4 regions of the Secundilactobacillus muriivasis genome follow, and region 1 is predicted to be linked to each of the others. Evidence: riboswitches for the same ligand, from Rfam matches in the RefSeq annotation. Region 1 holds a riboswitch; each other region holds the start of a gene.

Region 1 (7,631 bases):
GATGTTTACATCCAGTACATGATCGGCACTCGTGAAATCAACCAACACTTGATTTTAGCGCGGTCGTTAGCAGGGCAAAATACCCAAGCAGTGTTACCCGGCGGTCGAATGGTGCTGATTGAAAAGAACTACCACAATGGCATCGTGATCAAAGAGTTCCCAGCACCATCATTTGGCGAAAAACTGGGTGCTGTACCCCAAAAGTTCCAGTCAGTATGGGGCTTGGGTAAAACCATCCAAGACAAGCTGAACCTGCAACGAATGCGGTGGTTATTCAAGTCTGGTCACCGACCATTTGAACAACCGACCATTGTGTTTGAAAGCTTTGGTGGTCGTCAGGTGAGTGATAGTCCGTACGCCATTTACCGGCTGTTTAGCGAACTATATCCTGGCTTTAACTTCGTTTGGTCAATTGATCGTAGCGTTAAAGGGTTCTGTAAAGCTAACAACATCCCTTACGTCATTCGGCGGACTTCCAAGTGGGTACGGACGTTAGAGAAATCCACCTACTGGATCAGTAACGCCCGCTTCCCAGCCTGGGTCAAGAAACCGAATTACGTGACTTACATTCAAACTTGGCACGGAACACCACTGAAGAAGTTGGGCTTAGACATTGAAAACGTGTCGATGCCGGGCACCACGACCAGCAAGTACCACGCGAACTTCGTTAAGGAAGCGAACCGTTGGGATGCACTGGTCTCACCAAATGATTATTCAACCCAAATCTTCCGGTCGGCCTTTGGGTTTAACAACCAGATTTTAAAGGTGGGGTATCCACGAAACGACGAACTCATTAATTCGTCGACAAGTGATATCGAAGAATTAAAGGTGAAGTTAGGCATTCCGTTAGATAAGAAGGTCGTTTTATACGCGCCAACTTATCGGGATAACCAATTCGCTGAAAAGGGTAAATACACCTTTGAATTGCCATTTAGCTTGGATGATTTCAAGCAACAGTTTGGTGAGGATACGGTTTTGATTTTACGGATGCACTACTTGATTGCTAACGCGTTAGACATTAGCGACTACACGGACTTCGTTTACGATTTCTCAAGTCATCCAGATATTTCAGACCTGTACCTCGTCTCAGATATGCTGATCACCGATTACTCATCCGTGTTCTTCGATTATGCCTACCTGAAGCGGCCAATTTTGTTCTATCCGTACGATTACCACTTGTACAAGGACGAATTGCGGGGCTTCTACCTGAACTACGAAAAGGACCTTCCAGGCGCCATTGCCAACAACGAGACCGAACTACTCGCTGGGGTGGCAGATTGCTTGAAGCAGCCTGATATGAGTAATGATAAGCAGTTTATGAAGTTCTACGACCGGTTCTGTGCGATCGATGATGGGCTAAGTTCCCTGAAGGTCGTCAACTACGTCGTGCACCAAATTGAAAAGAACGGTTAATGATACCGTAGTGAGATCCCAATGGTTAGTTGTTGATGACCAGTGGGATTTTTCGCTGTTACGTCGGTTAGTTTCTTACGGCGGTTAGCGACAAGCGATGGTTAATCGTGTTATACTAAAAAATAGCGTGATTTTGAACGATAGGTGAAAGGAACAACGATATGACATTATCCCAAGACGTCGCAACACGGCGCACATTTGCAATTATTTCTCACCCTGATGCTGGGAAAACCACCATTACCGAACAGTTATTGCTGTTTGGGGGCGTAGTTCGTCAAGCCGGAACGGTTAAGGCGAAGAAGAGTGGTAATTTTGCTAAATCCGATTGGATGGAAATTGAACAAAAACGTGGGATCTCGGTAACGAGTTCCGTGATGCAGTTTGACTACGAGGGGAAACGGATCAACATTCTGGACACCCCCGGACACGAAGATTTTTCTGAAGATACGTACCGGACGTTGATGGCCGTTGATTCAGCCGTCATGGTCATCGACTCTGCTAAGGGGATCGAACCCCAAACCAAAAAGCTGTTCCAAATCTGTAAGATGCGGGGCATTCCGATTTTTACCTTCATGAACAAGTTAGACCGTGATGGTCGCGATCCGTTGGACTTGATCGCCGAATTGGAAGAAGTTTTGGGCATCGAAGGTTACCCAATGAACTGGCCAATTGGGATGGGTAAGGAATTGAAGGGCTTGTACGACCGTTACCATAAACGGGTGGCCTTATTCCGGGCTGATTCTGATGAAACCACGTATTTGCCATTAGACGAAAATGGGGATATCAGCGATGATCAACCATTGAAGACCAACTCGTGGTACCAAGATGCGCGGGACAACATCGAGTTGATCGAAGACGCTGGAAACCAGTTTGACATGGATAAGATCGCCAGTGGGGATCAAACGCCAGTCTTCTTTGGGTCCGCTTTGGCGAACTTTGGGGTCAAGACGTTCTTGGAAACGTACCTCCAATTTGCGCCACAACCAGCAGCCCACCATACCCAAGAAGATGATGACGTTGAACCAACTGATGACCAGTTCTCAGGGTTTGTCTTCAAGATTCAAGCCAACATGGATCCGAAGCACCGTGACCGGATCGCCTTTGTGCGAATCTGTTCTGGGATGTTCAAACACGGGATGGATGTGACGTTGGGTCGGACGGGTAAAACCATGCGGCTATCCAACGTGACCCAGTTTATGGCGGACACCCGTGAAAACGTGGATACCGCCGTGGCAGGGGATATTATCGGCCTCTACGATACCGGTAACTACCAAATCGGTGATACGATCTACACTGGTAAGCACAAGCTTCAATTTGAAAAGTTACCACAATTTACGCCAGAACTGTTTGTGCGGGTCTCAGCGAAGAACGTGATGAAGCAAAAATCGTTCCACAAGGGAATCCAACAACTGGTTCAAGAAGGGGCCATTCAACTGTACACCTCTTATACGACCGGGGATTACATCCTTGGGGCCGTTGGGCAACTTCAATTTGAAGTGTTCCAGTTCCGGATGAAGAACGAATACAACTCGGACGTTGTCATGGAACCAATGGGCCACAAGATTGCTCGCTGGATCGATCCAGAACAACTGGACGAACGGATGTCATCAAGCCGAAACTTACTGGTCAAGGACTTGAACGAGGAACCACTGTTCTTGTTTGAAAACCAGTTTGCGGAACGTTGGTTTAAGGATAAGTATCCGGACGTGACGTTGACGGCGAAGTTGTAGTTTATCGATAGCTAATAGTTAAAAACGTGATCTGAAAGTCGATGATTGACTTTTAGATCACGTTTTTTGTTGTCGCTTGTGTCCAGCGTAAATGTGCGGAGCGAGACGGGTTGAGAGCGTAATGTAAGGGCACTCCGGTGAAAGCGCCCGGGTCTGGCGGTTTTATCGAAGTGCCCTTACATGCAGCTCTCAGTCTCGCGCAGCACCATTCGGCGTGGTGGCCAGAAAGCGCGTGGTTGACAAGTTTCTATAACTTCAGGAACCCTGGAAATAACAGTTTAAGTGGCGCCGAATTTTGTAGCCTCAACGAGCGCTTTTCAATGCGGCTTTGGTGAGCGAAGCGATGACAAACAGCCTACACCCAAATCGCACCCAAATCGCACCCAAATCGCACCCAAATCGCACCCAAATCGCACCCAAATCGCACCCAACACTTACGCTGGACATAAACGACAACAAAAAACGCAACAGGCATATGAACTAGCACTCGAAAATAAGCCGTCAGAGTTGAAAGTTATCAGCCTGTTACGTTTTTGTTGTTTATTGATAAATCACGCATTAGTGAAGCACTACTTGAGCGAAGGGCTATTCACCGAAATTGTGGCTTCAAGAACGTAGTGGCGAATGTGCTCATGCGCATAGGCCAAGGCATCATTGAAGTACTTGAACAGTTGATCAACCGTTCCGGTTAATTCAGTGGCGTAGTGCATGCTGGTGGGGTTGAGGCCTTGTTCTTTGGCAAGATCAACGATGGCGCCGATTTCGTTCATATAATCGTTATCACCAAAGGCGTAAAACGAGTATTTGCAATGAACGTTAAAGTTTTGAACTTGGCTTGCATCAACTAGGTCAACCACCTCAGCGTTCAAATAACGGTCAGCGTCGACGTCGCCGGGACACCCTTTGGAAAAGGTGAGTTCAAATACTTCGTGGACGTTTTCGCGATAAGAAAGCTGAGTCGCCGCTTTGACCACGTTGATCACGTTTTGTTGATTACCGCGGTATGTCGTACTGAATAGGTCAGTCTTGGACCAGACGGGTAGGGATTGCTGATTTAATTGATTAATTGCGGTTGTGATGATATCGACAAATTGGTCGCTCATCGGATAAATGCTAAGTTTGCAGCCGGTAATATCAATGGAACCGTCTAAATTACAAAGTGGTGCTGTCATTGGGAATACCTCCTAAACGTGTGCGCTAACTTGATCGACTTTGAGAACGTGAGCCCGCTTTAAAATGCGGTGAATCAATGTGACCAACCCAACTGAGAAAACAAGGTTGGAAACGAGGCGAGTTAAAAATAGAGCGGCCAACATTGGCAATGAGAACTTAATGTAGCCGTGAATAAAGAGTGCTGAAGCGAAGGTAATGATCGTCGAAAGAATGGCGGCAACGGTCAGTGATCGAACGTCAAAACGCCGGTATTTGAAACTTGCGAATCCCAGCTCGCTCCCCACACCTTGGAAAAAGCCTGCAACAAGGGCGATAATGCCGAATTGGCCGCCCGCAAAGCTTTCGACCAGAGCCCCAATCATTTCGCTTAACAGTGGTGCGCCTGGCAGTCGAACGATCATGTAGGCAAGTGGCCCACCCATGCACCATAGGCCAAAGAGAATTTCCCCAACAAACTGGCCCAAGCCAAGCGGGGTTAGGATGGCATAAACTAAGGTGTAGATCCAATCGGAAACCACAAACATGAGGCCGACAAAAATTGAAATAATTGCAACGGTGATGACATCTCGCAGATGCCAGTGAAATTGATGTTGAATCGTAATCATCTCCTTAAAGTTATCAGCGAACAAAAAAACAGCCCGCGATTAAAAATCGAGGCTGTTTGAGCAATTGAAACGGTTTCATCCATGATTAATCAACTAAAATAAGCTTATCGTTAGACGGTCGGTTTCAAGAGAACTCCCTTCGCTGGTATTAACCAGATCAGGTTCAGCGGGTGTAATCTCAGCACAACGGCACCCCGATTCTTGATTAAGTCTAGCGTACGAGGAAACCGGTTAAATGTCAAACAAAATTATGATTAATTCGATTAACGTCCGGTTATTTGGCCGATATAGTGAGGTTGATGGTTCAATAGTAAGGATAATCACGTCACTTGACGATAACTCAAAAACACCAGCATTCGCTGATTCCACGAATGCTGGTGTTTAGTCGTTCATTATAAATTCACATCCATATTAAACGTTAGCTTCGACAACGTTAAGCCTTGTTCGAATAACTGGTTGATCAATTGCGTCGTGCGTTCCTGAGTAGCGTCAGCAATCGCGCGATTTTGGGCTGTTAAATAAGCAGTCAATTCCGCGCCATCTAATTGCTTAGCTGCAGTATCCGTCGCCGCAACGTGAGCGGTGAAAGCCTGCTTTGAAGCGGTCAGAAAATCGATATCTGGTTGAATAAATTCAGCGTAGTGGGATTCAACCAAGACGGATAATTTCCGGTACAGCCAGTAGGCACTGACGTTATCGGCGTGCAGTGGCGTTGCGCTGTAGGTTGGGGCGGTGTCCGTTGCATTTGCAAAGAATGGAACAAACGGACTAAAGGCTGGAACGCCTAAACAAAGCCACATGATGGCCGACTGAGCAGCTGGCACGTCATTCCGGAGTTGAAGGACGTGGGAATTTTGGGTCCGGTTCATCGCAATTGGCCGGAACTTTGTTTTGAGCGCTTGTGGGCCGCGTCCCAGTGGATCATAGTCGGTTTCATTGTAGTGGGAGCCCAAGATAGCTGATACGTCATCAACGCTAATTTTACGGTTTGCATGGCAGATGAAGGGCAGGTCGGATGAATCGGGTTCCTGATGCACATCGGGAGTTAAATACCGTTGGCCGTACCAGACACGTGGGGTGTTGTAGTGGCGGTCCTTTTCGGTATCCGTTCCGAAAATTCGACGGAAGTTCCAAGTTGTTGGGTCCGGATTCAAGTGGTGCTCACTGACGAAGTCTTGAATGCCAGCTGACCACATAAATTGGTCAGGATCATCGAAATCTACGTTTTGAATGGCAACTTGATTGGCCGTCACAACGTAGGCATCGTCCGGAATGCGTTGGGCAACCCAGTGATGACCGGTAACGATTTCCATGTACCAAGCTTCATCGTGGTCGGCAAATAAAACGGCGTTGCCTTCAGGGGAACCGTATTGCTTGATCAAGTCACCAAGTACGCTAACGCCGTGGCGCGCAGATGTGATAACGGGAAGGACCATTGTTGGCATCGTGTCTTCAGCAAGACCATCCGGAACTAATGGATCAAAGGCCAGTGCTTTAGGGTTACCGTAAACACTTTCTGTGGCGCTCATAGCAACGTTATTAGCGTTAATGCCACTTTCTTCGTACAGGCCCTTTTCAGCGACTTCAACGTTGGGGGTTGCTTGGTAAGCCACACCGTTTTCAGGTAATGGGGCTTCAAAACCGTTTTGAGTCGATTTTAGAATTTCGTGTCGATCGTGAACCGCCTCATGCATGTAAAATCGTTGTGGCGTGAGGGGGTAAAAGGTATCGTCATTTCGGGCGATCATGACGGAACCATCGATACTAGCGGCTTTCCCAACTAGAATCGAGGTACAGGCTGAATGTGGTTGCATAACAAAACTTCCTTTATCGTTAAATTAACTCCTATGATAGCGTAGTTGCGTGAAAATTTGTGAAGAATTAGAAAAAATAAATCAGTGTTTGTCAGAAAAGCGCAAGCCAGTTACAAAGATTGCTTGCTCACTGAAAACTCGGTACACTTCAAGATTCTTGTGTCTCGAAGTAGTTATACCAATTGATTCAAACGCATTTACAACCGGGAAAAACTCGGGTAAAACAGTTTCACTTGTGAAAACGTTGACAAGTGATGATGGTTGTGTAAAATATAGTTGTGAACAAGTTAACGTTATAACCTGCACCCACATAGGAGGAATTTTTCATGAAAGTTGTTGTCATTGGTTGTACTCACGCTGGTACCTTTGCGACGAAACAAATTTTAGCGGAACATCCGGATGCGGACGTGACCGTTTACGAACGAAATGACGTGATTTCGTTCCTGTCTTGTGGCATCGCACTTTACCTTGGTGGTCAAGTGAAGGATCCACAGGGGCTGTTCTACTCGAGTCCGGAAGAGTTAGCTAAGTTAGGGGCCAACGTTCAGATGCAACATAACGTGAAGAACGTGGATAATGGCACGCACACCGTGACGGTTGAAGACTTGGCAACTGGTGAGACCAGTGTGCAACATTATGATAAATTAGTGATGACGACTGGCTCATGGCCAGTGGTACCACCAATTCCTGGAATCGACAGTGACCGGGTATTGCTGTGCAAGAATTGGGCGCACGCACAAGCATTATTCAAACAAGCCGCAAGTGCTAAACGAATTGCCGTGATTGGTGCCGGCTACATTGGGGCAGAATTAGCCGAAGCCTACTCGCTTGATGGTCATGAAGTGACCTTAATCGACGCGCAAGAACGGGTGATGCCCAAGTACTTCGATGCCAGT
Region 2 (7,631 bases), on a different contig from region 1:
TGAGATAGCCGATTGCTTTGTTGGTCATTCGCTGGCAAATGGCCAAATGGTAGCCGGTGGTAGTTATTAAATACTGGTCATGTAATAGTTGCCGAGCCTCGGTCATTGTTTTAGGCACGAACCACGGTAGAAATCGGTTAACGACTGGATCTCGTTGAATGGCCATGAATTCAGGCAAATCGGCCTCGGTGAAAGGCCGTAGAATGAGACGCCTAGTTGTGATTGGGGTCATAGTGAGTCTCCCTTAGTAGATTGATTGAGTTTAGTCTATCATAGTTAATGTGAGCGTTACGGATTTTTAGTGGATTTGAATGACGGATGATTTCCCGGGAAATGGACAACAAGCAATCGGGGTGTGCCTTCTGCAACACCCCAATTGCTCGACACAACACCCCCAACTCAGGTAAGCTAAACACATCAAAAGCACACAGGAGAGCAGGGGAGACAACAATGACATTAACCTTCGGCAAACAACTGCAAACGCAGCGACAAGCGCTGAAAATGACACAACAGGACTTAGCAGAACGCCTACACGTGACGCGGCAGACGGTCTCACGGTGGGAGACAGAAGCGTCTTATCCTAACTTGGATATCTTAGTTGAATTGAGCACGGTATTGAATCTATCATTAGACGACTTGTTAAAGGCAGATCAATCTAAAGTGGTTGCTGATATTAGTCAAGATGTGCGGTTAAAGCGTCGCTATCGGCGGTGGTTATTTGGGTTAGGGAGCGTGATTTTGATCCTCATTATTGGACTGGGGATTCTCAGTTGGGGTCGGTATACTCAGAACGAATTGATTGATCGCTTTAACCCGTTTTTGCCAACGGTGCGCGGTTATGCTGTTGTGCCGGAAAAGACCCCAACTAAGATCGAAACGGAGACGGTGACGCTTCAAAATGGTCGTCACAAACAGGAACGGGTTAAAACGCCACAGCCAGTTAAAGCGTTTGTTACGGATAATGCTTTTGGCGAGGGTCAGTGGTTAACCTTTCGTGTTGGCATGATCCCCAAGAAGGGCATGAACTACGCATACGTGCAACATAAGGGCAGTTATGTGAGCCGGGCACGGTTGTTAACGGCGTCGGACCTACCCAAATTAATGCGCAGTGTCATTGGGAAGACCTACTTTCCGTTTGATCAGCATAGGGAACCCACGCATGGACCGTTGAATCCGTTTAGTGCAGTGACCAGTGAAACGATGGTTGCAACGGATTAAGGACGACTATTCAGGGGACGATAAAGCGCACCACAGATGCCATGAATTAGGCATCCGTGGTGCGCTTTAATTAGGAGTTGAAGTTAGTCTAAAATATTCAGCCCAGTCGCCTTAATATCAGCTTCAAAGCCCTTAACGGTATTCATCGTCACTTCATCGCCAGTTTGACCAAACTTAGAGACTAACTTAGCGATAATGGTCGGTGGAACGGTGATGATGTCCACACCCTCTTGTTCAGCCTGGATGATGTTGTAAATCTCCCGGGTACTTGCCCAGAGGAGTTCAACTTCGTCGCGACCAGCGGTTAATTTCACGCTCTCACGGACGAATGACATTGGGTCAGCACCGGTATCGGCAACCCGGCCCACAAAAATCGAAACGATACTTGGAGTGCCAGGGGCGATGGCAGCAACACTTTCCTTCACTTGGTCAACGGTGGCGATTGCCGTGATGTTGACTTGGATGCCAGCAGCGGTCAAATCGCTGATCAATCCAGCGGTTGATTTGCCGTCAGTTGTGCGGATCGGTACCTTCACGTAAACGTTAGGGCCGAGGTCGTGCAACAACTTGGCTTCTTTAGCCATGGTGTCGAAGTCGTTACTGAAAACTTCGAAGGAGATCGATTCGTCAGGGAAGGTTGCGACAGCCTTCTTCGCGAATTCGAGGTAGTTCGTCACGCCAGCCTTCTTTAACAGGCTAGGGTTAGTGGTAAAGCCGGTAACAAATGCATTTTGGTTGATGGCCTGCATATCTTTTAAATCAGCACCATCGGAGTAGATTTTAGTTTTGAACGTTGGAGTAGCCAATGTTAATTCACCTCATCAAGTTTAGTTTATAAATCCAAGTAAGCATCCCGAACGGCGTCAGCGGTAATGCCGAACTGTTCGATGATTTGGTCTGGGTTCCCAGACTCGCCGTAACGGTTGTTGATCCCGATGGCCTTGCCATCCAAACCAACGTAGCGTTCCCAGCCAAAGGTCGTACCCATTTCGATGGAGACCCGCTTGGTGACGCTGGCAGGTAAGACCTGTTCGCGGTACTCGGCTGGTTGTGAATCGAAGAGTTCGAAACATGGGAGGGAGACAACGGAAACGTCGTGGCCAGCCTCACGGAGCTTGGCTTGGGCGTCCATTGCGGCCTTCACTTCGGAACCAGTGGCAATCAAGATGCCTTCTGGCTTGTCGGCGTGGGCTGGTGATAAGACGTAGCCGCCGCGGCAAACGCCTTCGTCAGCTAAGTTTTCGGTTTCTGGCAAAGTTGGCAAGTTTTGACGGGTCAGCACTAACAGGGTTGGTGTGTGCGCTGAAGCTAAGGCTGCCTTCCAAGCCGCCGTCGTTTCGTTGATGTCAGCGGGCCGGATCACGTTAATGTTTGGCATTGCCCGGAAGCCCATCAGTTGTTCGATCGGTTCGTGGGTTGGGCCGTCTTCACCGACTGCGACAGAGTCGTGGGTGAAAATGTAGGTTGCGGGGATCTTTTGGATCGCCGCTAACCGAATCGCTGCCCGCATGTAATCGGAGAAGACGAAGAAGGTACTACCAAATGCATGGATGCCACCGTGCAAAATCATGCCGTTAACGGCAGCGGCTTCAGCGAATTCACGCACCCCGAACCAGATGTTTTTACCCAGTGGGTTGTCGGCTTCGTAAGCGTCGGCAGCCTTAACGTTAGTCTTGTTAGATGCAAACAAATCAGCTGAACCACCCCAGAAACTAGGAAGTTGTTCAGAAAGGGCTTGAATGACCCGTTGGCTGGTGTTACGGCCAGATTCGGATTCACCCACGTGACTGACGGGTAAGTCGAGTTCGGCGTGAACGGGTTTGAAGCCGGTTAAGAATTTATCAGCCAGTTCAGGGAATTGAACGGCATAAGCTTCAAACAAGGCGTTCCACTTTTCTTCAGTCGCGATGCCACGGGCCCGAACGTTTTCGTCAAAGCCGTCTTGCACGTCTGAAGGAATTTCGAATGGCTCGTAGTCCCAGTGAAGGTTTTCGCGGGCGTACGACATGTGAGCGGAGCCAAGTGGCTTCCCGTGAACGGCGTTGGTCCCAGCGTCTGGGGCACCGTAGCCAATCACCGTCTTGATATCGATCAAGGTTGGTTGGTCGGTATGTTGCTTAGCGTATTCGATAGCGGCGCTGATTTCAGCCACATCGTTACCGTCAGCCACGTGCAACACTTGCCAGTCGTAAGCTTCGAACCGCTTGGTGATGTCTTCGGTAAAGGCCATATCGGTTGGACCATCCAACGACACACTGTTGTCATCGTATAAGACGATCAGTTTACCAAGCTTCAAGTGTCCAGCAAGACTAGCAGCTTCGTGCGAAATGCCTTCCATCAGGTCACCATCACCGGCTAACGCATAGGTGTAGTGATCCATAATGTTGAAGCCAGGTTGGTTGTATTGGGCAGCTAAATGGTTTTCAGCCATTGCCATCCCGACAGCCATCCCAAAGCCTTGGCCAAGGGGACCAGTCGTTGCTTCAACGCCGTCAACCACCCCGTATTCAGGGTGACCAGGGGTTTTACTGCCTAATTGACGGAATTGCTTCAAATCGTCAATGGTCAGCTGGAAACCTGACAGGTGTAACAGACTGTAAAGCAAAGCGGAACCGTGGCCGGCAGAGAGAATAAAGCGGTCGCGGTTGACCCATTTTTGGTCAGTTGGGTTAATGTTTAAATGTTTAGTCCATAAAGTATAAGCCATTGGCGCTGCGCCTAATGGGAGACCAGGGTGGCCAGAGTTAGCCTTCTCAATCATATCGACACTCAAGAATCTTAAGGCGTTGATTGATCTTTGGTCTAGGTTACTATTTTGCATGTCATCACGCTCCTATGTCCGAAAATATAAGGTATTAAACCGATTCTGTCAACTCGTTAGCCCGGGAATGGTATAGCTGAAACTTATGATTGTTTCAGGCTAATTCCAACAAATTAAATCGGCTTGAAAGCGCGTTACCATTGGTTTTTCCGGGAAGAAGCACCTGAGGATGGTAACGAACTGAAAATTAAAGGACGTTGATTGGAATATTGAAATAATGATCATTTCAATGCGTGATGCGAAGCAAGTTAAATAAATTGAGAATCAAAAATGAGTACCTTGAAAAAATATGAAAGCAAGTTTCATAAGGGAATGGTGGCGCGAAATTCAGGAATGCACCAATCGTTTTCAAATTTGTTTCAAGAAACCTCCAAAAATTAAAGGGAATTTAATGTAATTTTTTGAAAAGGTTAATCTTATGATACTCGATTGATTGCTAAAAAGCGAGGTTCTAGCTGAATTATTTTGCAACTTCTAAAATTGTTTGGGTACGCTGCTGGTTCTGAATTCGCGAAAGGGTTAAAATTTGAGGTGAAAACAATCGATGAGGAGGACTTCAAATGACGACGTTTGATCGAAATAGTTTTTCGCTGAACGGTAAGGTGGCGTTGATCACGGGTGGCGCCCGCGGATTGGGTCAGTTTTATTCCGAGGCACTCTCGCTTTATGGGGCAGATATTTTCGTGGTGAGTGCGTCCCAGAATGGTTGGGATGACACCCGACAAAAGGTTGAGCAAAATGGTCAGCAGATTGGGTTCTTACAGCAAGACATTACGGATCCGGCCGCTGCCGACCGCATCGTGGCCGCTGTTTTGGCTCAGTTTGGCCACTTGGATATTTTAGTGAACAACGCGGGCATCCAGATTCGAAACGACGTGCTCGACTTCAACGATGAAGACTGGCAAAAAGTGATCGACGTAAACTTGAACGGGTTGTACTACTTGTCTCACGCGGCCGCCAAGGTGATGGTCAAGCAACAACACGGTAAGATTATTAACATCGGGTCGATGCAGTCGTACCGGGCAGGTAAGCGAATTTTTCCATATGCCGCTAGTAAGCACGCTGTGTTAGGACTAACGCGGGCCTATGCGGATGCCTTAGCGCCAGACCATATTCAAGTGAACGGAATTGCGCCGGGATATATCAAAACGGATATGACCACGGCGCTACAAAATGATCCTGTCCGTGGTCCTGAAATTCAAGGGCACATTCCATCGGGTGATTGGGGCACACCAGACCAATTGATGGGGCCGATGGTCTTCTTAGCGAGTGCAGCCTCGGATTACGTGACTGGCGTGATGTTGCCGGTTGATGGTGGGTATTTGCTACGTTAGACGACGCTTGCGAAACTTGTGCTATAATGACAACAGAACTTAATTTAAATTAACTAGGGGCGCAATTTGCTGAGACGGTGTCGAGCCGAACCCTTTGAACCTGTGAGCTAACCCTCGCGTAGGAAAGTTAATGTGACTTGCTAACTAACTGCCGACTGGGGATGACTCCGGTCGGCTTTTTTGCGCTTGAGGAGGACCTATTTTGACAACCTTTACAGATCAGATCCATACGGCGGCAGCCCCATTGTGGCAGAAGAGTTTTGACCATCCGTTCATTCACCAGTTGAGTGCGGGGAGCTTACCCAGTGAGGTATTTCGGTACTATTTGATTCAAGACCGGTACTATTTGAGCGAGTTTGGTAAGTTGCACGAACAGATTGCCGATCAATTAACGGATGACAAGGCCAAGGCCTTCTTGATGGCCGGTGCACAGGGCTTAAAAGACGGCGAAATTGCTGTACGTGAGGGTTTCTTTGAGCAACTCAACATTACTGATGACGAATTAGCACACACACCAATCGCGCCAACGGCGTACAACTACGTCAACCACATGTACGCGGAACTTTACCGGGGCACGACAGCCCAAGCGATTGCGGGTTTGTTGCCATGCTATTGGCTCTATAACCAAATTGGCCAGCAACTAGTCGCGCAAGGCTCACCAAAAGAGCTGTACCAACGGTGGATCGAAACGTACGATAGCGATACCTATACGGATAGCGTCAACCAAATGATCGCGCTGACAAACCAAGCAGCCGAACAAGCGGATGACGACACGCGCGCGAAGATGCAGACGTCCTTTGTGCGGAGTAGTGCGTATGAGTTGGCGTTTTGGCAGATGGCGTTGGATGAGCAAAAGTGGTAGAGCGTGAAAAAATCGGTTAAAGTGTGGCGTATAAGGGCGCCCAAGCAATATCAGCCGGTCCTTGGCTGGTATTGCTTGGGCGCCCTTATACATAACACTTTGATTTTTTTCACGCATTTCGGCGTGGTGGCCGAAAAACACAACTGCTGACAAACTTCACAAAATAAGCAAAATCTGAGAAATCCAAGCCCAAACAGAGCCGAAACCAACGCTGCCAGAAAGCACGTCGCCAGTATCACAAGGTCGTGACCAAGACGCGCTCATACCTAACGCACTACCAGAACGTACCGGAAAATACGCCACAATCAATCTAAAACCGCTAACCCCAATCTCGTTCAACCACTACTTTCTAATTTTCCCCAGCCCCTTGCACAACCCCCAACACACCAGTACAATAACTCAAAAGCAACCACGAAAGCAGATGGAAATAATGGAAATTCGAGAAATCACCCCACAAGACGACGCCCAAATGGCGCACATTCTCCGGACTTGTCTGGAACAGCTTCACCTCAACCTCCCGCACACAGCCTACTACGACCCATTTGTTGACCACTTAAGCGAGTGGTACGCCAAGACCCCGGATGCCAAATACTTCGTGGCCCTAGCAGATGACGGTCGGGTAGTCGGCGGCTGCGGTGTTGGCCCAATTGCACCAGAAGAAGGCATCGCGGAGTTACAGAAACTTTACGTTGATCCTGAATACCGGCACCACGGTACGGCAACCCAGTTATTGCCACCGTGTTTTGCCTTTGCAAAACAGCATTATCAAAAGCTCTATCTGGAGACCTTTGATACGATGTTGGCAGCTAATCAGTTGTACCTGAAAGTGGGCTTTGAACAGCTCGACAAACCGTTACCACAATCAGAACACGGGGCATGTAACGTTTGGTATCTGATGAATCTTTGAAACCGAGCAAAGCGTTGCTAGTCGTGAGTTAGGGTAGCGGTGTCAGGTGAGTATTTTTAGCGAAACTGAAAATTAAATTTGACAACTGCTCATAATCAGACTATATTTGTCATTAAATTTTAATTCGTCAAATTAAAAACTTTGAAGAGAAGAGCGTCAGTTGCGCGTCTGCAGAGAACTCCGGTTGGTGGGAAGGAGTCGTCGTTACGCTGACAAAGATGAACTCTGAGTAGTTGATGATTGGTCCGTGGGGCTGGTCATTCGGTGGCAACCGTTACGTGTTCGGGACGCGCTTGCGTCTCGATGAGGTGCGAGTGATCGCACACAGTAAGGGTGGTACCGCGCATTGTCGCCCCTTGTCGTAGAGACAGGGGGCGGCTTTTTTTATTCTTAGCAATCTTTGACGTTAACTTCCAGGAGGCAATTCAATATGACTGAAACTACTTTAACCCAATACCCAAACCGTTACGATGTCGTTGGCAGCTTATT
Region 3 (7,631 bases), on a different contig from region 1:
AACGTCGCGGCAGAACCCACGAAGACGTAGGCGTAGATCCGGGTGAACAGGACTAGCGCAAAGTGGGTGCCGGCGTCGGATTGAAGCAGAATTGCCACAGCTAACGCAACGGCTGGAATCAACGGCGTCACCAGTAAGAGGCCGACTCGTTTCCAAGGGGTCCGGTGAATCAGAATCGTTAATAGACCAATCGCTGCCAGCACCACGTTAACAATCCAAGTGTTGGTAAATGAAATTTCCAGTGCAATCAGCACGGCTAACAGAAACTTTAAACTCGGGTTCATTGTGCGAGCCTCCCAACGTACTGAAGTTGCTGATCCGCCAGCGCCACGTGGTAGTCGATTAGGGTGTCGATGCCGAATAGTTGGTGACTGACAATGATGTAGGTTTGGTGGCAGTCGCGAACGACCTGTTTCATGAGTTGAAGAATCTGTTGAAGTGACGTAAAGTCCAGACCGGTAAAGGGTTCGTCAAATAACAGGACGGGCGTGGCCATCATCAGCATTTCTAAAATTTGAAGTTTCTTTTTTTGACCGCCACTTAGTGAGTAGACGACCTGTTCTTGGAGGCCATCGAGGTGTAACTCGGTTAAAAAGCCGTCAAGCTTGTCCCGGAAGTAGTCGGCTTGCTGGCTATTCTTCAAGGAGAGGTCGAGTTCTTCTGCCACGGTCACGTTTAAAAACTGTTGACTGGCATCTTGGAAGACTAAGCCAAGTTGCCGATAAAGTGGCTTGGGGCGGAGTTTGCTAACTTCTTTATCCGCCAGTTTGATGGAACCATCGTAGCGTCGTAATTTAGCAATCGCAGTCAATAACGTTGATTTACCAGAACCGTTTGGCCCTGTCAGTAGGGTGACACGGTTTTGGTAGAAATTAAAATCGGGTTGATCTAGCAAAACCCGTTCACCAGCTTGCAGGTGCAAATGGTCAAGGGTAATCAGAGCCTGTTCATCTTCTGGCTTAGGCAGTGCCAGTGACGTTTCGGTGACGGTTTCGCGGGTAAACTGGTTCAACCGGTCACTGGCCTCGGTAGAACTGAGATGGGTGAGTTCGGTGCCACCAGCGTTTAGCAGGTACATTTGGTCTACCAATGGTGCATAGTCTTCCAAATCATGATCGGCAATGATGATCGTCTTGTGTTCTTCGCGTTGCAGTTGAGATAACTTCGCCAATAACACCTGCCGCGCATCCGGATCAACACTGGCGAAAGGTTCGTCCAAGAGAATCGTATCGGTGGCCATGACCACGATAACTGCCAACGCCACCTTTTGCTTTTCACCACCAGATAAACTGTTTAGTTGCCGGTGTCGTAGATCGTCAATACCAACGTAGGCCAGGGCGTGGTCAACCCGAGCGGACATCTCACTAGGAGCCACTTGTTGATTTTCCAAGGTGAAAATCAGTTCGTTTTCCACGGTATCCATGGCGAATTGCTCATTGGGATTTTGAAACATCATGGCGACCATTGCTGCGCGGTGCTCAGCGTCGATTTGGTCAACCGGTTGACCGTCCAGCGTAATCTCGCCAGCTACTTGATGCCCCGCAAACTGGGGGTACAAACCGCTGATGAGTTTCAACAGGGTGGATTTGCCAGAACCGGATGGGCCGGTGAGCAGTGAAAACTGCCCCGTTGGAAATTCCGCTGAAAGCTGATCCAGAGTCAACTGAGCGTCAACGCTGGCGTCATCGTTACTCGGATATGCGAATGAAAGTTGATTGACAGAAACGGTTGCCATGGTGTGAGACCTCAATTCTAACGAGAAGTTTGTGGAAGCAAGTGGGTGCGGTCGAGCAGGTTAACGATGGCTCTAGAAATCAAGCCGCCGAAAATAAACATGGAAATTAACCGAATGACGAAGAGGGCCACTAATAGACCAAGGTGGTAGGCGGCGTAACCGTTACGTGCCATGTCCCAAGCGAAGGTCACGATGGTGGTGGTCAACACACTCAGGTTCAGGCTGAACCAGTCGTAACGCTTGTAGCCAGTGAAGGCGAAGCCGAGTTCGGAAGCGACCCCTTGAACGACCCCGGAAATCATGGTTGCAGCGCCCCATTGGCCGCCAAAAAACATTTCAACCACGGAACCCAAGAATTCACCTAAGGTTGCCGAACCGACTTTTTTGAACAAGTAACCAGCCAGTGGACCGGCCATGCACCAAACGCCCATCAAGATGTCGTTGGCAGCGGGTCCTAAGCCAATTGGCGTCATAGCTACGGTCAAGATGTTGTAGACCGGTCCAATGACCCAGTAAATGACCCCGAAGAAAATAGCGATCAATGCAAGTAAGATAATGTCGCGCAAATGCCATGCGTTAGAATATTTCATGAATAATTCCTTCTTTCAATAATATGGCCTAAACGGTGACGTTGAGTGATCAAGTCAACGTCGGACGCAAAACGAGCCAGAGATAAACGTTAGTTCATCTCTGGCTCGTCCTTTTGGCTTGATTAAATTAATCGCGATTAAAAAAGTATTATGCTCCCTTCGCTGGTACTAACCAGATCAGGTTCAATGGGTGTATCTCAGCCAAAAGGCACCCCAGATAACGTTTAGTTCACTCTAAAGTCTACACGCCAGCCGGGTATTTTGCAATGATTATCTCTGATTGGTCTGTGCCAAACCGGGATTAGTCGAGCATGGACTTGCGCGTGATTGACAGTGGGCTGGACGATCAATTGATGGTTATTCGTGAAACTAAAAACACACGCTAGGCTAAACGCCACGGCGTGTGTTTATTTTGATGAATTCAGTGAGTTTAGCGGTTCGTCACTAAGCTTCGTTGACCTGTCCCAACCGCTTTAAGTTTGGAATCGTCAGCATGGTGACGAAGCTGATTAGGTAGAGCACGGCGAGGAAGCCCATGACGACCATCAGTGAGTAGTGGTCCATCAGGAAACCGATGGCAACGGATGAGAATCCGCCGATGGCCCGACCAACGTTGACGATCACGTTGTTGGCAGTTGAGCGAATCTCAGTCGGGTACAAGCGGCTGATGACCGCACCGTAACCGCCGAACATCCCGTTGGAGAAGAAGCCTAGAATGGCACCGGCAATCAACAAGGTGACTTGGTTAAAGGCGAGGGTGATGCCAAATACTGCAATGGCTGAAGCAATCAGGAAGATACCAAACGCCCGCCGTGGACCGAAGTAGTCCAAGATGCTGCCGAAAGTCATCATCCCGATACTCATCCCAACGATGGTGGCAATCATCCAAACGGAAGAGCCAGAAACGCTCAAGCCAAGCTTTTGTTGCATGATGGAAGGCAACCAGTTCATCAATCCGAAGTAACCGGCGATTTGAACGACCACCATGACCATTAAGGCAACGGTTTGGTAAGCTAAGGCTGGTGTTTTGAAGAGGGCACTGATGCGAACCGTTTTCTTGGGGTCAACTTCAGCTTTGCGAGCGGCGATGAATTCGTCGCTTTCGTGCAGGTGGCGACGGATGAAGTAGGTCAATCCAACGGGCACAAGGCCGAAGACGAAGAGGGCACGCCAGCCGAGCATTGGTAAGATAATTGCGGCACAGATGGCAGCGAGGATCGCCCCAACTTGACCGCCAATCGCTGCAATCGACGTCATTTTACCGATTTTGTTACGATTAAAGTTTTCAGCGATCAGCGTAATCCCAACGCCGTATTCCCCACCAGCCCCAACGCCGGCGATGAAGCGGAAGATGTAAACCAAAGTGATGTTGCTAGCAAAATACATGGCAGCAGTGGCGAAAGCAAAAATGAAAACGGTGTGGGAGAAGGTCCGCACCCGGCCGAAACGGTCGGCAATCAGGCCAAACAAAATACCACCCGCTAACATCCCTAAGTTAGTGATCGATGAAATCAATCCGGCTGCGGCACCGTTGATGTGTAAATCAGCGATGATCGATGATAGGGCAAACGAGAGAAATAAAACGTCCATGTTCTCTAGTGCAAAGCCCGCCGAGGTTGACGCAATCGTCCACTTCTGGTTGGTTGTTAACGCGTGGTCGCGTACAGTTGATGTTTCCATTATTCAGTTCCTCCAAAATGCTTGCTCACAGGCAAGCGTTATTTTTTACGGTTCGTGCCGTAGTTGTTGGGAGTATTTTGCCATAGATTTGAAGTCGATGCAAGCAGAAGTTTTGAGGTTTGATGTTGTGTGAGTGGTTTGTTACTTCTTTACGTTTGTGTTCAGTGACAGTGTTGGGTGTGATTTGGGTGTTGGCTGTTTATCGTCGCTTCGCTCGCCAAAGCCGCATGAAACCGGCGCTCTCAGGTTACAAAATTCGGCGCCACTTTGGCTGTTATTTCCAGGGTTCCTGAAGTTGTAGAAACTTGTCAACCACGCGCTTTCTGGCCACCACGCCGAATGGTGCTGCGCGAGGCAAAAGGCTATGTGTAACGGCCTCTAAGCCAAACTACCAAAACCCGGTAGTTTACCTTAGAGGCCGTTACACGCCGCCTTCCGACCGCCTCGCTCCGCACACTTACGCTGGACACAAGCGTAAGCCCATCCTTAAAACATACTTGACGCAAATCGCTCCCTGCGTTAAGCTTAAGTCAAATAGATAACTTTAACTTAGCCCAGAGAGACTAATAAGTTTACGACCAACCGCCACTTCTTGTGGGGACGAGTGAACCGTTTAGCCGTGAGCTGAACGGTTTTTTACGCAGGTGGTAAACGAAAATGACTGAGCGGGTTGATTGCAAAGAAAGGTGACGAGAATCGTGCGGCCAATTATTATTGCGTTAGATTTTGAAGATAAAGAGCAAGTGTTCACGTTTTTAGATCAATTTGACCACCAAGAGAACTTATTTGTAAAAGTTGGGATGGAGCTCTTCTACTTTGAAGGCCCTAAGATTCTAGCTGAATTGCGGAAACGGGGCATCCACGTCTTTTTGGATTTGAAACTCTACGATATTCCAAACACGGTTGAACAAGCGATGTATCAGTTAGGGCAACAAGAAGTGTCAATGGTGACCGTTCACGCCGCTGGTGGTGCTGAAATGATTCGCCGGGCTAAGCAGGGCTTGTTACGCGGAAGTGAAAAGGCCGGCGTGAAACCAGCTAAGCTGTTGGCAATCACGCAATTGACTTCGACTTCCGAAGAACAGATGCAAGACGAACAGTTAGTCACGGTCAGCTTAGCGGAATCCGTTAAGCACTACGCTCAATTAGCCCAGGAGAGTGGCGCAGATGGCGTCATCTCCTCTGCCTTGGAAGATCCCCGAATTCACCAAGCAACGTCGCAAGATTTCCTATGCATCAATCCTGGGATTCGGTTAGCCAGCGACAGTGTTGACGATCAAAAGCGGGTCGTGACGCCATCCGAAGCTGCTAGATTAGGCAGTAACGGGTTAGTAGTCGGTCGTTCGATCACCAAAGCCAGTGATCCAGTAGCAGCATACCAAACTATCGCAAAAGAATGGGGACTATCAAATGACTGAAATTGCACGTCAAATCGCAGCTGATTTATTAGACATCAACGCCGTTACCTTATCACCAAGCAAGCCGTTCCTGTGGGCTAGCGGTATCAAAGCACCAATCTATACTGATAACCGCCGGACGATTGCCTTTCCAAAGGTTCGCCAACACATTGCGGATGGCTTAGCCGACTATATCAAGACGACTTTTCCAACGGCGACGGTGATTGCCGGGGTTGCCACAGCTGGGATTCCTCACGCTGCTTTGGTCGCTGATCGTTTGGGCTTGCCAATGAGCTATGTGCGCTCAAAGCCTAAGGATCACGGGACTGGGAAGCAAATTGAAGGTCAAGTGACGGCTGACGACCAAGTCGTGTTGATCGATGACTTGATTTCAACTGGTGGTAGCGTTCTGGGTGCCGCTAAGGCCGTTCAAGCAGCTGGTGCCACGGTGCTCGGCGTCTTGGGGATTTTCTCTTACGAATTGCCAGATAGCACGACGAATTTTAACGACGCTAAATTATCATTGCATACGTTGACGAACTACAGCACGTTGGTTGAATTAGCTAATGAAAAGCATGATATTACGGATGCTGAGCTGGCATCATTGAAGCAATGGCGCGAAGACCCATGGAAGTGGGAAGCATAATTAACGTGAATTGAAACATAAAAGTCTGTCGGTGAGTATCATGCTGGCAGGCTTTTTGAATTAAAGAATTGTTAATATCGGAAGTGGAAATCATTTGAAATAATGTCACGATGGTATACTCATTGTGATGTTGATACATATTTAAGATAGAATAGGGGCGTTTTGAATGAAAAAATGGCAAGGGCTGGCCTTAACTAGTTTAACGGCGGCTTTGATTGCAGTGACGGGGATTGGGGCAACTTCTGCTTCCGCTGATAGTTCAGCCTTTGAAGTAAGTCTCAAAACAATTCCAGTTCAGGTGGGGAATACAACAGTTAATCTGACTTATACTCAACCGCAACCTTATCGCTATTACCGGTTGAATGCGGCGCTTAAGATCAAATTATATGGCACTACGCAGTCGGTAACTTTGCCGAAGAATACCATTGTTTATGGTCAGATTGATGGGAGCGGCAGCTATGTCACAGGCGATGTTAAGCCTTATGCCCGGTTCAACTTTAAAGTGTTGAGTTCTCACATCCGGAAGAATTGGCCGAAAGTTCACGCTGGTGGTTCTTGGACGTCAAGTGGGACAACGTCTCAACTTAGTAAGTTGACGCCGATAACGACACCAAGTCAGATGCTGACTAAGGATGCAACGTCAACAATTGACCAAGCCGTACTCTATAATGCCGCAAAGTATGCCTCTCAAACGCGCATGTTGGTGGCGACAACGGATGGCTATTTGGAAACCTATGCCTTGAAAAAAGGGCGTTTAATTTCAGCTAAACCCATCCATTCAGTAACGATTCGCAAAGTAACCACCCACGGCAACACCACGTATTACTACACCAAGTACCATTTGACGGGTTACAAGGATAAGCACGTCCGCAAAACCGGCAACCTGCGTTATCGGTTAACCGTGACCAACAAGAAGCAGACCGTTACGGTGAAAACTGGCGGTGATCCTTATTATAGAAGTGTTTATACGGTTGGTGGCGTGAAATACTATGCTGCAGCACCGGATCCGAGTTAATTTGATTAAGTCAGCTTTCTCAATCAGGAAGCTGACTTATTTTGATTTGAAAACGTCGTTGGGGTAGTGACTGACGGTTGTGGTAAACTTGAACTATCAACTCAACGGAGGCGACGCAATGACAATCAAAATGATTGCAACCGACATGGACGGGACCTTTTTAGATGGCGATAGTGTGTTTAACCAGCCACGGTTTCAACAGTTACTCAACGAGATGGCAGCTCAGCAGGTAAAGTTTGTGGTGGCCAGTGGCAATCAGTATCCGCACTTACCACCGTATTTTGACGGCGTAACCGGTGAAATCACTTACCTGGCCGAAGATGGTGCGCACATCGTGTTGGCTGGGGAAGCCATTAGCGAAGACGTCATTCCAGCGGCAACATTGCAACAGTTTTTAAACTGGTTGCCCACAACGCCTTTGTTCGCCAATGCTTGGGTAATTCTTTCTGGGCAGCGGGCTTCGTATACGGAAATGTTGCCTAACAGCAAGCGATTTAAGGCATCACACTATTTCTACGGTGACATGCAGCACGTGCCTGATTTGCGTGAGGTGACGGATGGCATCTAT
Region 4 (7,631 bases), on a different contig from region 1:
GACAAGCTTTCGGAAAAAGCTTGCTCTTGTTACGGCGACACTGAAACTGACTTGATAGTTGTAAGTGACAATCAATTTGAGACAGCATCGATAATGATTCAGCAGCCATTTAATTGCCTATGCAGTTACTTTGACGGTTCAAACGCTAACGACAGGTCATTATGATAGAATCGCGATTAATCACTAACTTGCATATTACAATAATACTTTTCAACCTAAATTAAAATTCGATTGATCGTCAAAAACTACATTTCATCATCGACGTCTAAAAATCACGCGGCTTAATACTATTGTTTCAATAATGAATGCGGTATCATATTGCTAATAAGGAGGCGATCACGTGAAAGTTTTAGGCATTCTCGCGAGTCATCAACGCGATGGGTTAACAGCCGAGTTGCTAAAAACCGTTTTAGCAGCGGTTCCTGCACCGAACACCACCGAAACCATTTTTCTCGATGACTATCCGTTTCACCCTGACCAACCACACCAACCTGATCCGGTGCTGGATGAATTAACCGACAAGTTACTTGCCAGTGACGTTTGGGTTCTGGCCGCACCAACTTATTGGGGTGGCTTAGCTGGCAGTATGAAAAATTGCCTGGATTGTCTTCGAGGACGACTGGTTCGGTTTGACACTCGTGGTGATCCGCATCCTGACCGGTTTGAACATAAACACTACCTCAGTATTACCAGTTGTTACGCCAACACCCCAACGAACTTATTGACCGGCGTGACCGATCCAACTTTTCGAACGCTCGACAAAATCATGACGACGGCCGGGTTAATCAAGATTTATGAAATCGTCTTAACCAATACGCAGCACATGACAACCGTTCCACCCGCCAAGCTTCAGGAATGCGCCGCTACCTGCAATTATTTCTCATGGTTGCCATCATGGCCTTAATCACGATGGGGCTTCAACTGTTATTTCACGTCATTACCACAACCAATTTTTGGCTGATTTACGGTAGCTTTGTGATCATTTTCTATGGTTTATTAGCGATAATATTGCACTTTTTTACTGTCGTTAAGCACCGCCGTCATTGATTCTTGTATACAGCAGTTATTAATTCAGTGCCATTCGTACTCAACTGTTCAATTCGGCAATTTCGACACAAACAAAATGACCTTAAACGTTATCGATTAGTTCAACGCCAATCAATGATTTTTAAGGTCATTTGTTGTGTACAATAACTAATTAACCAGCATTACGAGTGAACATGTCGTAACGCATGCGCCCGGTCGAGTAATCCGAAGATGCTCCGAACCATAATGGTACCGAAGAAGATCACCGACACCAATCGAACGGTAAATAACGCCGCAATCATGCCAAGTGAATAGTGCACGTACCCTAACCGAAATAGTTCATAGCCAAACGCAACAATCGTCGTGGTCACTGAAGACGTTAATAAACTGACCCAGTCCCAACGCCGATACCGGTAAACCGTAAATCCTAATTCACTCCCGACGCCTTGAACGATGCCTGATAGTAATGCTGAAATACCAAAAGTACCTCCAAAAATTACCTCAGCAGCCGCACCAAGCACTTCCCCAACAATGGCCGAACCCGGAATTCGGGTCAGGTAAATGGCCAGTGGTCCCGCCATAATCCAGAGACCAAAAAGAATTTCGTTGGCAAACGGACCGACCGCCACGAATAGAATATTGTACAGATAATCCGTACCGACAAAAATGGCCCCAAAGATGATGGCAATCATCGCAATCAGAATAATATCTTGAAGATGGAATTGTTTTTTCACTTGGAAAACACCCTTTCGTATGTTAATTAGTCGCCAATTTGACACCAATCTAAAACAAAGTTAGCAATGATTTTGGTATATGCAATTAACTGATTTAACGACACTGATTCGTTATCGCTATGCGCCATCAACATCTCCCCAGGCCCGTAAGTAACTGCCGGAATATCATACGCCTCGAACCAGCCACCATCCGTCACCGATGTTGACATTTCAGTTTCAGGTTGTTGACCCAATTCGGCCTCATGTGCCTGACGCAATTGTTGAATTGCCGATGACGTTTCGTCAATGGTTAACGGCGGAAAGACTTCACCCTTGTCCACCAACATCGAGTCCCCACCCCAGCTAAAAATGGGTGGACAGTCTTTGAGCCACGGATCAGCTTGAGTCGCCGCAGTTACCTGAGCTTCAATTTCTTTTGTCACTTGCGCCGCCGTTTCATTTGGGTAGTAGTGGACGGTAATCCACAACCGACATTCATTGGCCACAAAGGCTGGGTGAATGCCACCTTCGATGTACGCTGGATTGATTGTATCCGTACCAGCTGGGAAACCAGGATACTGTTTCGTGACCGCCCAATAGTGTTCCAGCTTTTGAAGCGCCGTGATCACAACGGGCATTTTCTCAACCATGCTGGCTGCTTTCAACCCACCACCAGCTCGAAGCATGTTGACCCGATTGCCATCATGGTAGGTGTGTGGACTGCGCAACGTGATCCAACCAGTGATCACACCACCCTGACCCTGAAACTTCAGGTTACTGGTATCGCCCACAATCGCAAAATCGGCTCGTTCGCCCTGTTCCAGTAACGTCTTGGTTCCGGCTTCGCCGGCCTCTTCACCCACGACTGATTGAAATTTTAAATCACCAGCCAGTGGAACTTCAAACTGTTTAAGTAACTTAAACAAATATAAATAGCACGCCATGGCACCCTTCATATCACTTGAGCCACGCCCCACTAAGCGATCACCTTGTTGCACCAGCTCAAACGGATCCGTTTGCCAACGATCCGCATCCGTCACCGTTGCCACATCCACGTGGCCGTTGAGTAATAAACTATGCCCTTGCTGGCCATCGTTCCCCGGCAACGTTGCTGACACCAGTTGATCCGTCGTCTGAAATGCCTGTTGCTTGACCTGAAATCCTAATTCAGTTAACTGCTGAGCCAATTGCGTCTGTAACGGTGCGGTATTTCTCGCTGGTGGGGAAACCGTTTTAAACGCCACTAACGTTTTTAACTGTGCGACCAACTCCGCTTGTTGGGCATCAATTGCCGCCATAAGCGTATCTTTTACCGTTTGCGTTGCTACCATCCAACCCGCTTCCTTTCGTTTGACCAATAAAAAAAGCTCCTGAAGGGTCTTCAAGAGTTAGTCAACGTGCGTGTGATCAGCTTTCCTCCGCGAGTCCTAACTCTATCAGGTTCAAAGGGTCTGGCATTGCCATCTCAGCTCAGTTCGAGCACCCCTAGCTTTTTTTAATTGTGATGTTTATTTTTGGGTAACGTCAATCACCCGTTGCCGTAACTGCTGTGTTGCACTGAATGGGTCATCCGCCTTCATAATGGCGGAAACCACTGCGACACCATCGACCGCCGCCGGTTTGACCGCGTCAACGTTCGTTGCATTCAACCCACCAATCGCGTATACCGGAATCGGCACCGCCTTTTTAATGGCCGTCAACGTCTCAACGCTGGTTTGAACGGTTTCAACGTGGGTCGTGGTTGGAAAAATTGCGCCAACCCCTAAGTAATCTGCCCCTTCGCTTACCGCCGTTTGAGCCTGCGCCAACGTCTTGGTCGTTGCCCCGATAATGGCATCCGGCCCCAACAACTGCCGAGCAACTGCGACAGGCAGATCTTTTTGACCTAAATGCACCCCGGCTGCCTGCACCGCTAATGCAATATCAAGTCGATCATCGATCAATAGCGGCACCTTGAACTGATCGGTAATGGTCTTCACCTGCTGTGCTAATTCATAATAGTCACGACTTGACAGGGTCTTTTCGCGTAACTGAACAAGATCAACACCACCCTGACATGCTACTTTGATGCGCGCTAAAAATGCCGCGTTGGTCAAGTCCAACCGATCCGTCACTAAGTACAATGGCCGTTTAATCGCCATCTTATTCGCCTCCTCAAACTGGTCTAAGCCAATTTCTAACTTAAATCACGGTTAGTGTACCTGATTCAAATCTGGTTGTACAGTACCATTACTCGTTGAAATTGTCGTTTTCCTTGAATCATCGGCAATTTCAGGGTAATTTTTTTATTTTTCGGTTAGTTTTTCCTGATGTTTGCGCATTCAATCGGTAACCAGCCTAAATTACTTAACGAACCAATTATTTTGTACCGAATTGTTCGGACTGCTTGACAATCACCAAGAAATTGCTTATAAATAACGTATTGAGTCCAACGCGACTCACAATTCTCAAAAAATGGAATAGTTCGTCTGGGGTGCCGGTAACGGCTGAGATGATACCCATCGAACCTGATGTAGTTTGTACTACCGAAGGAAGACTGACTTAAATTTGATGGCGGCACTTAACCCCGCCCGAAGTCCTTCCTCCGTCAACTTGGAAGGGCTTTTTTAGTTGACGGAGGGTGTGACTGACGCACCCCATCAAGTTGACCGCACCCCTTTCTCGGTAGCTAAACTACTAAGAAAGGGGCTTTTTTTATGGTTATGGTCAATGGCGAACCAGCGCAACAAGCAGCTGGTCAAACCGTCTTCGCATTCTTAACTGGTCGACAAGCACCAGTTGACAACATCGTGGTGGAATTAAACGGTGAGATTTTACACCGACCACAATTTGAAACCACTCAGATCCAACCGGACGACAAACTAGAATTGATCTCGTTTGTCGGCGGCGGTCGTTAGGAGGCCCCATTACATGACACAACCACAACTTCAGGGACTCGACATTAACGACGTTTATACCGGCATGAAGGCCCGCAACGTGGCCGACTCAACCGAAAAGCTTAGCGCGGCACACGTGACTATCGCTGGCGCTGGCGGTCTGGGGTCTAACATTGCCATTGCGCTTGCTCGAATCGGCGTCGGCCACCTCACGTTAATTGATTTTGATGCCGTCGAACTCAGCAACCTCAATCGCCAACAGTACAAGTTAAGTCAAGTTGGCATGGATAAAGTGACGGCACTCAAGCAAAACCTGCAGGAATTTAACCCTTTCGTGACCATCGATACCGCCATCGTTGAGATTACGCACGACAACGTGGCCGATTTATTTGCCGATTGCGACATCATCTGCGAGGCATTTGACAACCCCGCCGCTAAAGCGATGTTGCTGGATGCGGCCAGTGAGTTCTTCCCACATAAGCCAATCGTGATGGCAACTGGGATGGCTGGTGTTCATAGTTCGAACAGCATCACTACCAAACAGGTTCGTCCAAACGTCTACATTGCTGGCGATAACACGTCAACCGGTGCCGAAGGCTTAATGGCGCCACGCGTCATGATTGCCGCCGGTCACGAAGCTAACATGATTACCCGATTGATTTTAGGTCACTCAACTATCTAGGAGGTCATTCACATGACAACTGAAACTGATGTACTTACCATTGCGGGTCACACCTTTACCTCACGCTTTATTTTAGGATCTGGTAAATATTCGTACGAACTCATTGATTCAGCAATCAAAAACGCCAACGCGCAAATTATTACCATGGCACTTCGCCGGACCAACACGGCCGAAGAAAACATCCTCAACTACATTCCAGAAGGCATTACGATCTTGCCCAACACGTCAGGTTCGACTAACGCTGAAGAAGCCATCCGAACTGCCCGATTAGCCCGCGAACTCAGTGGCAGCAACTTTATCAAATTGGAAGTGGTACCGGATAAAAAATACCTGATGCCCGATAACGATGAAACCGTTAAAGCAACTGAGGTTCTGGCTAAAGAAGGCTTTATCGTAATGCCTTACGTTCTGCCAGATTTAAACGTTGCCAAGCGCTTAGTTGATGCCGGGGCTGCCACGGTCATGCCATTAGCCGCGCCAATCGGGACGAACAAAGGTCTCGCAACCAAGGATCTCATTCAGATTTTAATCGATGAAATCGACGTGCCAATCATCATTGATGCCGGAATCGGTCGTCCAAGCCAAGCTGCCGAAGCCATGGAAATGGGCGCCGATGCCATCATGGCCAACACGTCAATGGCGACTGCCGGTAACATTCCACTGATGGCTGAAGCCTTTAAGCTTGCCGTTGACGCCGGCCGAAAAGCCTTTTTAGCTGAACCTGGCCGCGTGATCGAACACGGTGCCGTTGCGTCCTCACCTCTGACCGGCCTTAGTAAGAAGTCGTAATCACGATGACGCCTTTAACGGTTAATTGGCAGACGTTTCTCAATCAAATGGATCAAATCAACGCCCTATCTGACGCGACACCGGGGCAAAACCGGCTGGTCTACACCCCCAACTGGGTCGCAGCGCAACAAGCGTTGATTCAATTTGGCCAATCAATTGGGATGCAGGTACGCGTTGACGACTACGGAACCGTCTACTTAGACTTACCGGGTCAAACGAACGCCCCAGCAGTTGCGACTGGTTCGCACATGGACACGGTGGCAAATGGTGGTCGTTACGATGGTCTCTACGGTGTTTTGGGTGGTCTTCACGCGATTGCCACCCTGCAACAAACTCACGGGCAACCCCAACGACCACTTCGGTTGATCTCCTTTAGTGAAGAAGAAGGCAGCCGATTTCCGGCAACTTTTAGTGGCTCCAAACACTATACCGGCTTAGCTGAAACGACCGCAATTACGGATCCATCGGGTATCAATTTTGACGATGCTCGACAAACCGCGGTTCAACAATTGCTGACGTTGCCTGGCGTCCGCCACGAACGACCAGCACTACCGGCTAGTTTTACTGAACTGCACATTGAACAGGGACCGCGTCTCGTCCAACATCAAGCTCAGATTGGGTTAGTGACTGGCATCGTTGGTCAACGCCGATTTACCGTAACGGTGTCTGGTACCGCTAATCACGCAGGAACGACCCCAATGGATCAGCGACACGACGCCCTTCAGGTGGCCGTTAATCTGATTCATGAACTTGCCCAGATTGCGAAAACGCTGAGTCCAACGCTTACGTTTACGGTCGGCCAGTTTGACGTTTCACCAAATACCGCCAACGTCATCCCCGGGCAGGTCGCCTTTACGATCGACTGTCGCCATACCATTGATGGAATTTTGGACCAGTTCGAAATGCAGCTGACTCATTTAACCACTAATCACCCAGATCATACCTTAACCATCACTGTTGACCGTTGGGTGCATGACCGACCCGTTCAATTAGCTGATGACCTTTGTCAACTCAATCAAAAGCTGGCTGATCAGCTTGGGTTAACCAGCATGCAACTCGCCTCTGGCGCGGGTCACGATAGTATGATCATGAGTCAGTTTGTTCCCACCACGATGTTATTTGTGCCGAGTATCAACGGCATTAGCCATGCACCAGAAGAACGGACCGAATTTGCGGACCTTCAAACCGGCATCAAGTTACTCACTGCGAGCTTACACGCTCAAGCATACTAGGAGGCAGTTACTATCAAACGTTTAAACTTAACAACCCAAATTACATTAGGCATGATCGTCGGCATGGGGCTTGGTATCGTCGGCGGCCATCAGCTCGCTAGTTTAAAAATCATTGGGGATATCTTTCTACGCTTGATTCAGATGTCCGTTGTATTCCTAATTTTTGGCGCCGTGATTGAAGCCATCGGTAGCCTCGATCACAAAGCCCTTTCCCGCTTAGGCGGTAAAACCGCCCTTTGGTTCTTCGTAACAACTGTGATTGCCGCGGCAATCGGTTTGGGCATGGGACTACTCTTCCGTCCCGGTAGTGGGC

What was found. Region 1 has a riboswitch for thiamine pyrophosphate ahead of ACYVR3_RS00465 (ECF transporter S component). Riboswitches for the same ligand answer to the same signal wherever they lie in the genome.
Region 2: it holds a riboswitch for thiamine pyrophosphate, as region 1 does, so the genes downstream of both, tenA (thiaminase II) here and ACYVR3_RS00465 (ECF transporter S component) in region 1, are expected to answer to the same signal.
Region 3: it holds a riboswitch for thiamine pyrophosphate, as region 1 does, so the genes downstream of both, ACYVR3_RS12300 (ECF transporter S component) here and ACYVR3_RS00465 (ECF transporter S component) in region 1, are expected to answer to the same signal.
Region 4: it holds a riboswitch for thiamine pyrophosphate, as region 1 does, so the genes downstream of both, ACYVR3_RS11355 (acetylornithine deacetylase) here and ACYVR3_RS00465 (ECF transporter S component) in region 1, are expected to answer to the same signal.

The regions. Positions count from the first base shown of each region.
Region 1 covers NZ_BAABMI010000003.1:62,085-69,715, forward strand. The annotation lists gene ACYVR3_RS00450 (CDP-glycerol glycerophosphotransferase family protein) at 1-1,413, shown strand, start outside; gene ACYVR3_RS00455 (peptide chain release factor 3) at 1,575-3,143, shown strand; gene ACYVR3_RS00460 (YkoF family thiamine/hydroxymethylpyrimidine-binding protein) at 3,713-4,315, opposite strand; gene ACYVR3_RS00465 (ECF transporter S component) at 4,328-4,945, opposite strand; TPP riboswitch at 5,039-5,128, opposite strand; gene ACYVR3_RS00470 (C69 family dipeptidase) at 5,314-6,735, opposite strand; gene ACYVR3_RS00475 (FAD-dependent oxidoreductase) at 7,062-7,631, shown strand, end outside.
Region 2 covers NZ_BAABMI010000033.1:40,592-48,222, forward strand. The annotation lists gene ACYVR3_RS08815 (GNAT family N-acetyltransferase) at 1-232, opposite strand, end outside; gene ACYVR3_RS08820 (helix-turn-helix domain-containing protein) at 451-1,218, shown strand; gene ACYVR3_RS08825 (transaldolase) at 1,302-2,024, opposite strand; gene tkt (transketolase) at 2,051-4,039, opposite strand; gene ACYVR3_RS08835 (SDR family NAD(P)-dependent oxidoreductase) at 4,600-5,373, shown strand; TPP riboswitch at 5,419-5,515, shown strand; gene tenA (thiaminase II) at 5,576-6,235, shown strand; gene ACYVR3_RS08845 (GNAT family N-acetyltransferase) at 6,666-7,142, shown strand; gene ACYVR3_RS08850 (vitamin B12 independent methionine synthase) at 7,573-7,631, shown strand, end outside.
Region 3 covers NZ_BAABMI010000055.1:9,484-17,114, forward strand. The annotation lists gene ACYVR3_RS12290 (energy-coupling factor transporter transmembrane component T family protein) at 1-284, opposite strand, end outside; gene ACYVR3_RS12295 (ABC transporter ATP-binding protein) at 281-1,735, opposite strand; gene ACYVR3_RS12300 (ECF transporter S component) at 1,753-2,325, opposite strand; TPP riboswitch at 2,462-2,551, opposite strand; gene ACYVR3_RS12305 (MFS transporter) at 2,770-4,005, opposite strand; gene pyrF (orotidine-5'-phosphate decarboxylase) at 4,701-5,423, shown strand; gene pyrE (orotate phosphoribosyltransferase) at 5,416-6,048, shown strand; gene ACYVR3_RS12320 (hypothetical protein) at 6,215-7,063, shown strand; gene ACYVR3_RS12325 (Cof-type HAD-IIB family hydrolase) at 7,182-7,631, shown strand, end outside.
Region 4 covers NZ_BAABMI010000046.1:27,199-34,829, forward strand. The annotation lists partial or broken gene ACYVR3_RS11345 (flavodoxin family protein) at 341-1,047, shown strand; gene ACYVR3_RS11350 (ECF transporter S component) at 1,209-1,760, opposite strand; gene ACYVR3_RS11355 (acetylornithine deacetylase) at 1,787-3,097, opposite strand; TPP riboswitch at 3,136-3,236, opposite strand; gene thiE (thiamine phosphate synthase) at 3,248-3,880, opposite strand; TPP riboswitch at 4,199-4,290, shown strand; gene thiS (sulfur carrier protein ThiS) at 4,436-4,636, shown strand; gene thiF (sulfur carrier protein ThiS adenylyltransferase ThiF) at 4,650-5,297, shown strand; gene ACYVR3_RS11375 (thiazole synthase) at 5,310-6,086, shown strand; gene ACYVR3_RS11380 (M20 family metallo-hydrolase) at 6,092-7,318, shown strand; gene ACYVR3_RS11385 (dicarboxylate/amino acid:cation symporter) at 7,358-7,631, shown strand, end outside.